Regions from separate parts of the Escherichia sp. TC-EC600-tetX4 genome, predicted to be linked through region 1. Evidence: predicted binding sites of a transcription regulator. Region 1 holds the regulator's gene; the other holds the start of a gene.
The links. Region 1 encodes LexA, which represses DNA repair genes until DNA is damaged. Its sites were predicted from a motif close to TNCTGTATGTACATACAGNA; they were not measured.

Region 1 (3,425 bases):
GACCGTCGTGGGCCAGCTGGCGAACGCGCTCAGCGTTATGGACGTTGATGCCCTGGTAAAGTCGGTTCCAGGTGAAGCCCAGAATACGGTCAGTCAGGCGAATCATCTCGTAAGAGAAATTCGCCGCAATCTCTTCCATCAGTGCAATCGCGTTCTGCTGCGCTTTTTCATGGGAGATTTTTTTGCTGCGCGCTTCATCTTCTACCGCTTTGGCAATGGCGCGGGAGGCGAGCAGCTTATTAAACAGATCCTGACGAGCAGGCAAACGTGGGCCTACGGCAGCCAGACGTTGACGGGCAAAGTGCATACGCGCCACGCGCGCCAGTTTCTGAGCGATAGTTTTATCCGTGCCGTGTTCATCCGCCATACGGCGCAGCGAAACTGACGGCGAGAAACGCACAAAACTGTCGCGACCGAGCCACAGTACAGCGAAAAATTTCTGTACGCCGTTAAGCATACGCAGCGGCGGGTTCACTTCGCCTTTTTCACGCCCCGGCGCGCGACCAAACATCACCGACACTGGCACCATCTGCACATCCAGATTTGGGTTGCTACGGTGCAAATCGAGATAGTCGTGGAACAGCTTAATAGACTCTTCTTTCGGCGTGTAATAGGTGAACACACGCGGCCCGCCGTGAATGAACACATAGCGCGGCAGTAGCGTGCCGTCGATTTCCAGCGGCTCTAACGGGTCAGGCAAGTCATGTGCCAGACACTGGGCGCGCAACGTCAGCAAATCTGCTTTCGAGTTGTACGGTAAAACGTACATAATTGGACGAGAGGTATCCAGCCCCAGTTCCGGGGCAGGATCTGCCGGAATAGACTTGCTTTTTACCAGGATGCTTAATGGTAAATTCAGTAATTTGTAGTAAATTCGTGGCCAGCCGGACATAAACGATGTAAAGCCTCTGGTTAATAATGCAAATGCGCGGCAAGGATAGCAGAAAGTCATGGGAAATTCTGTGGTATCCGCTCATGTTTCGCGCGGCGCTACGCAAACCCGAATCATCGGATTTAACGGTACACTGATATTGACGCTCATAATGTAAAAAGGTTCTTTCAATGGCCAATAATACCACTGGATTCACCCGAATTATCAAAGCTGCTGGCTATTCCTGGAAAGGTTTACGCGCTGCATGGATCAACGAAGCGGCATTCCGTCAGGAAGGCGTAGCGGTATTGTTGGCGGTGGTCATCGCCTGCTGGCTGGATGTGGACGCGATTACCCGCGTGCTGCTTATCAGCTCCGTGATGCTGGTGATGATTGTGGAAATCCTCAATAGCGCCATCGAAGCAGTGGTTGACCGAATTGGCTCTGAATACCATGAGCTTTCCGGACGCGCAAAAGATATGGGATCCGCTGCGGTGCTGATTGCCATTATCGTCGCCGTGATTACCTGGTGCATTCTGTTATGGTCGCATTTTGGATAACCCTTCCAGAATTCGATAAATCTCTGGTTTATTGTGCAGTTTATGGTTCCAAAATCGCCTTTTGCTGTATATACTCACAGCATAACTGTATATACACCCAGGGGGCGGAATGAAAGCGTTAACGGCCAGGCAACAAGAGGTGTTTGATCTCATCCGTGATCACATCAGCCAGACAGGTATGCCGCCGACGCGTGCGGAAATCGCGCAGCGTTTGGGGTTCCGTTCCCCAAACGCGGCTGAAGAACATCTGAAGGCGCTGGCACGCAAAGGCGTTATTGAAATTGTTTCCGGCGCATCACGCGGGATTCGTCTGTTGCAGGAAGAGGAAGAAGGGTTGCCGCTGGTAGGTCGTGTGGCTGCCGGTGAACCACTTCTGGCGCAACAGCATATTGAAGGTCATTATCAGGTCGATCCTTCCTTATTCAAGCCGAATGCTGATTTCCTGCTGCGCGTCAGCGGGATGTCGATGAAAGATATCGGCATTATGGATGGTGACTTGCTGGCAGTGCATAAAACTCAGGATGTACGTAACGGTCAGGTCGTTGTCGCACGTATTGATGACGAAGTTACCGTTAAGCGCCTGAAAAAACAGGGCAATAAAGTCGAACTGTTGCCAGAAAATAGCGAGTTTAAACCAATTGTCGTTGACCTTCGTCAGCAGAGCTTCACCATTGAAGGGCTGGCGGTTGGGGTTATTCGCAACGGCGACTGGCTGTAACATATCTCTGAGACCGCGATGCCGCCTGGCGTCGCGGTTTGTTTTTCATCTCTCTTCATCAGGCTTGTCTGCATGGCATTCCTCACTTCATCTGATAAAGCACTCTGGCATCTCGCCTTACCCATGATTTTCTCCAATATCACCGTTCCGTTGCTGGGACTGGTCGATACGGCGGTAATTGGTCATCTTGATAGCCCGGTTTATTTGGGCGGCGTGGCGGTTGGTGCAACGGCGACCAGCTTTCTCTTTATGCTGTTGCTGTTTTTACGCATGAGCACCACCGGGCTGACTGCGCAGGCTTATGGTGCCAAAAATCCTCAGGCATTAGCCCGTACGCTGGTGCAACCGTTGCTGTTGGCGTTGGGGGCTGGGGCGTTAATTGCGCTGCTGCGTACGCCGATTATCGATCTGGCGCTGCATATTGTTGGCGGTAGTGAGGCAGTCCTGGAACAGGCGCGGCGCTTTCTTGAAATCCGCTGGTTAAGCGCACCGGCGTCGCTGGCGAATCTGGTATTACTCGGTTGGTTACTCGGCGTGCAATATGCCCGTGCGCCAGTAATTTTGTTAGTGGTCGGCAATATCCTCAACATTGTGCTGGATGTCTGGCTGGTGATGGGGCTGCATATGAACGTGCAGGGCGCGGCGCTGGCGACGGTTATTGCGGAATATGCAACATTGCTGATTGGTCTGCTAATGGTGCGTAAAATCCTCAAACTACGCGGAATTTCCGGCGAAATGCTGAAAACTGCCTGGCGAGGAAACTTCCGTCGCTTGCTGGCGCTTAACCGCGATATCATGCTGCGTTCGCTGTTGTTGCAACTCTGTTTCGGCGCGATCACCGTACTTGGCGCGCGACTGGGGAGTGACATTATCGCTGTTAACGCGGTTCTGATGACGCTACTCACCTTTACCGCCTATGCGCTGGATGGTTTTGCCTACGCGGTTGAAGCGCACTCCGGTCAGGCATACGGTGCGCGCGACGGTAGCCAGTTGCTGGATGTCTGGCGGGCAGCGTGCCGCCAGTCGGGGATCGTAGCGTTACTGTTTTCGGTGGTTTATTTGCTGGCTGGGGAACACATCATTGCGTTACTGACGTCGTTAACCCAGATTCAGCAGCTGGCTGACCGCTATCTTATCTGGCAGGTGATTTTGCCGGTGGTTGGCGTCTGGTGTTATCTGCTGGACGGCATGTTTATAGGCGCAACGCGTGCCACCGAAATGCGTAACAGTATGGCGGTGGCCGCCGCAGGTTTTGCGCTGACGCTCCTTACGCTGC
Region 2 (3,425 bases), 2.2 Mb from region 1:
ATCATGTCAGATAAAAATGAGAGGGTAGTCACATTTTCTTGCACTTTATTCCAGCCAGTTCATAAGTATTTCCGTAAAAAGAACAGCTATTTGAAACTCCTGAGGGTTTGCTGTTGAAACGCCGTCTTATTATTGCTGCTTCTTTGTTCGTTTTTAACTTATCGTCTGGTTTTGCGGCGGAAAACATTCCTTTTTCACCTCAGCCTCCAGAGATTCATGCCGGGTCCTGGGTATTGATGGATTACACCACCGGTCAGATCCTCACCGCGGGTAATGAGCATCAACAGCGCAATCCCGCCAGCCTGACAAAGCTGATGACGGGTTATGTCGTGGATCGCGCTATCGATAGTCATCGCATTACGCCAGACGATATTGTCACCGTGGGGCGCGATGCGTGGGCGAAAGATAATCCGGTGTTTGTCGGTTCTTCACTGATGTTTTTGAAAGAGGGCGATCGCGTATCGGTACGTGATTTAAGCCGTGGTTTAATTGTGGATTCCGGAAATGACGCTTGTGTTGCTCTGGCTGACTATATTGCCGGTGGGCAACGGCAGTTTGTTGAAATGATGAACAACTATGCCGAGAAGCTGCATCTCAAGGATACGCATTTTGAAACAGTGCATGGTCTGGATGCACCTGGCCAGCATAGCTCGGCTTATGATTTAGCTGTGCTTTCTCGTGCTATCATCCACGGCGAGCCCGAGTTTTATCATATGTACAGTGAGAAAAGTCTCACCTGGAACGGTATCACCCAGCAAAACCGTAACGGGTTGTTGTGGGATAAAACCATGAATGTTGACGGCCTGAAAACGGGTCATACTTCTGGTGCCGGGTTTAATCTCATTGCTTCGGCTGTAGATGGGCAGCGTCGTCTCATTGCAGTGGTAATGGGGGCTGACAGTGCAAAAGGTCGTGAGGAAGAGGCAAGAAAATTACTGCGTTGGGGGCAACAAAACTTTACTACGGTGCAAATTTTGCACCGTGGGAAAAAGGTCGGAACGGAACGCATCTGGTATGGCGATAAAGAAAATATCGACCTGGGAACGGAACAAGAGTTCTGGATGGTGCTACCGAAAGCCGAAATTCCACATATCAAAGCCAAATATACCCTTGATGGTAAAGAACTCACCGCGCCAATTAGCGCCCATCAGCGGGTAGGGGAAATTGAACTTTACGACCGTGATAAACAGGTGGCGCACTGGCCGCTGGTTACTCTGGAATCTGTCGGGGAAGGCAGCATGTTTTCTCGCCTGAGTGATTATTTCCACCATAAGGCCTGACCTTTCTTTTGCAGCAGACTGGCAGGAGTGCGAGTCTGCTCGCATAATCAACACTCATTCCTTGTGGTTTTAATTTTGCAACTATACTGTATATAAAAACAGTATCAATGGAGGCGTCATGAACTACGAGATTAAGCAGGAAGAGAAACGTACCGTTGCAGGTTTCCATCTCGTTGGCCCGTGGGAACAGACGGTAAAGAAAGGCTTTGAGCAGTTGATGATGTGGGTAGATAGCAAAAATATTGTGCCGAAGGAGTGGGTTGCTGTCTATTACGACAATCCAGATGAAACACCCGCCGAAAAATTACGCTGCGACACCGTCGTGACGGTGCCGGGTTACTTTACGCTTCCCGAAAACAGTGAGGGCGTCATTCTGACAGAAATTACAGGTGGTCAGTATGCGGTGGCGGTAGCTCGTGTAGTCGGTGATGATTTTGCTAAACCCTGGTATCAGTTCTTTAATAGTCTCTTGCAGGACAGTGCTTATGAAATGTTACCAAAGCCCTGCTTCGAGGTTTATTTGAACAATGGCGCGGAAGATGGGTACTGGGATATCGAAATGTATGTTGCGGTGCAGCCAAAACATCACTAATTCATCTCAGGGCGGTGTGTTAACGCGATGACCACTCTTTTTTTTGAAAGCGAAAAGAGTAAGATGCGCCTTTCAATTTTTTCGCTCCTGCCGGGAAATTACACTGTTCCCGGTTTGTCCGTCGGATAATTCAGAGGCGCGCCTTCTGGCCGACAGATGAGTTATGAGCGCTTTTAATCTCATTACGGAGTTTCTGCGTGCGTGCCGATAAGTCATTAAGCCCGTTTGAAATCCGGGTATACCGCCATTACCGCATTGTGCATGGTACTCGGGTCGCGCTGGCATTCCTGCTCACTTTTCTCATTATCCGCCTGTTTACTATCCCGGAAAGCACCTGGCCGCTGGTCACCATGGTGGTGATTATGGGGCCAATCTCGTTCTGGGGTAACGTTGTCCCTCGCGCCTTTGAGCGTATTGGCGGTACGGTGTTGGGTTCGATTTTAGGTCTTATCGCTCTGCAACTGGAGTTAATCTCGTTACCGCTGATGTTAGTCTGGTGCGCGGCGGCCATGTTCCTTTGCGGTTGGCTGGCGCTGGGCAAGAAACCGTATCAAGGTTTATTGATTGGGGTGACGCTGGCAATTGTTGTGGGTTCCCCGACAGGTGAAATTGATACGGCGTTATGGCGAAGCGGCGATGTGATCCTCGGCTCTTTACTGGCAATGTTGTTTACCGGTATCTGGCCACAACGGGCGTTCATCCACTGGCGCATTCAACTGGCGAAAAGTCTGACCGAGTATAATCGGGTCTATCAATCTGCATTCTCACCGAACTTACTCGAACGCCCACGTCTGGAAAGCCATCTACAAAAACTCCTGACCGATGCCGTGAAAATGCGTGGACTGATTGCGCCCGCCAGCAAAGAAACCCGTATTCCAAAATCGATATATGAAGGTATCCAGACCATTAACCGCAATCTGGTTTGTATGCTGGAGTTGCAAATCAATGCATACTGGGCCACGCGCCCCAGCCATTTCGTGTTATTGAACGCGCAAAAACTTCGTGATACCCAGCACATGATGCAGCAAATACTGCTGAGCCTTGTTCATGCGCTGTACGAAGGTAATCCGCAGCCGGTTTTTGCCAATACGGAAAAATTGAACGATGCTGTGGAAGAGCTGCGTCAGTTGCTCAATAACCACCATGACCTGAAGGTTGTGGAAACACCAATCTATGGTTATGTGTGGCTGAACATGGAAACGGCGCATCAGCTTGAGTTGCTATCGAATCTGATTTGCCGGGCCTTGCGCAAATAATTCCTGAACTTCAGAATCATCTTGCTGCTGCTTCGATTCAGCAAGGATAAAGGGTATGATAGTGAAAAGGGATAAAAGCATTGTCATCTGCGGCAGCTATGAGTAATGTTGGCCCTAACGAATAGCGGTTGCTTAAACGAATCCGACTCTCACATTATCAGGGGTATAAAAATGGAAACTACCAAGCCTTCATTCCAGGACGTACTGGAATTTGTTCGTCTGTTCCGTCGTAAGAACAAACTGCAACGTGAAATTCAGGACGTTGAGAAAAAGATCCGTGACAACCAGAAGCGCGTC

Region 2: the regulator LexA is predicted to act here: its motif matches at 1,365-1,384, upstream of sbmC (DNA gyrase inhibitor SbmC).

What each region holds. Positions count from the first base shown of each region.
Region 1 covers NZ_CP079924.1:4,223,584-4,227,008, reverse strand. The annotation lists gene plsB (glycerol-3-phosphate 1-O-acyltransferase PlsB) at 1-892, opposite strand, end outside; gene dgkA (diacylglycerol kinase) at 1,063-1,431, shown strand; gene lexA (transcriptional repressor LexA) at 1,541-2,149, shown strand; gene dinF (MATE family efflux transporter DinF) at 2,222-3,425, shown strand, end outside.
Region 2 covers NZ_CP079924.1:1,797,259-1,800,683, forward strand. The annotation lists gene dacD (serine-type D-Ala-D-Ala carboxypeptidase DacD) at 114-1,280, shown strand; gene sbmC (DNA gyrase inhibitor SbmC) at 1,399-1,872, shown strand; gene KXD89_RS08535 (FUSC family protein) at 2,070-3,128, shown strand; gene KXD89_RS08540 (DUF496 family protein) at 3,300-3,425, shown strand, end outside.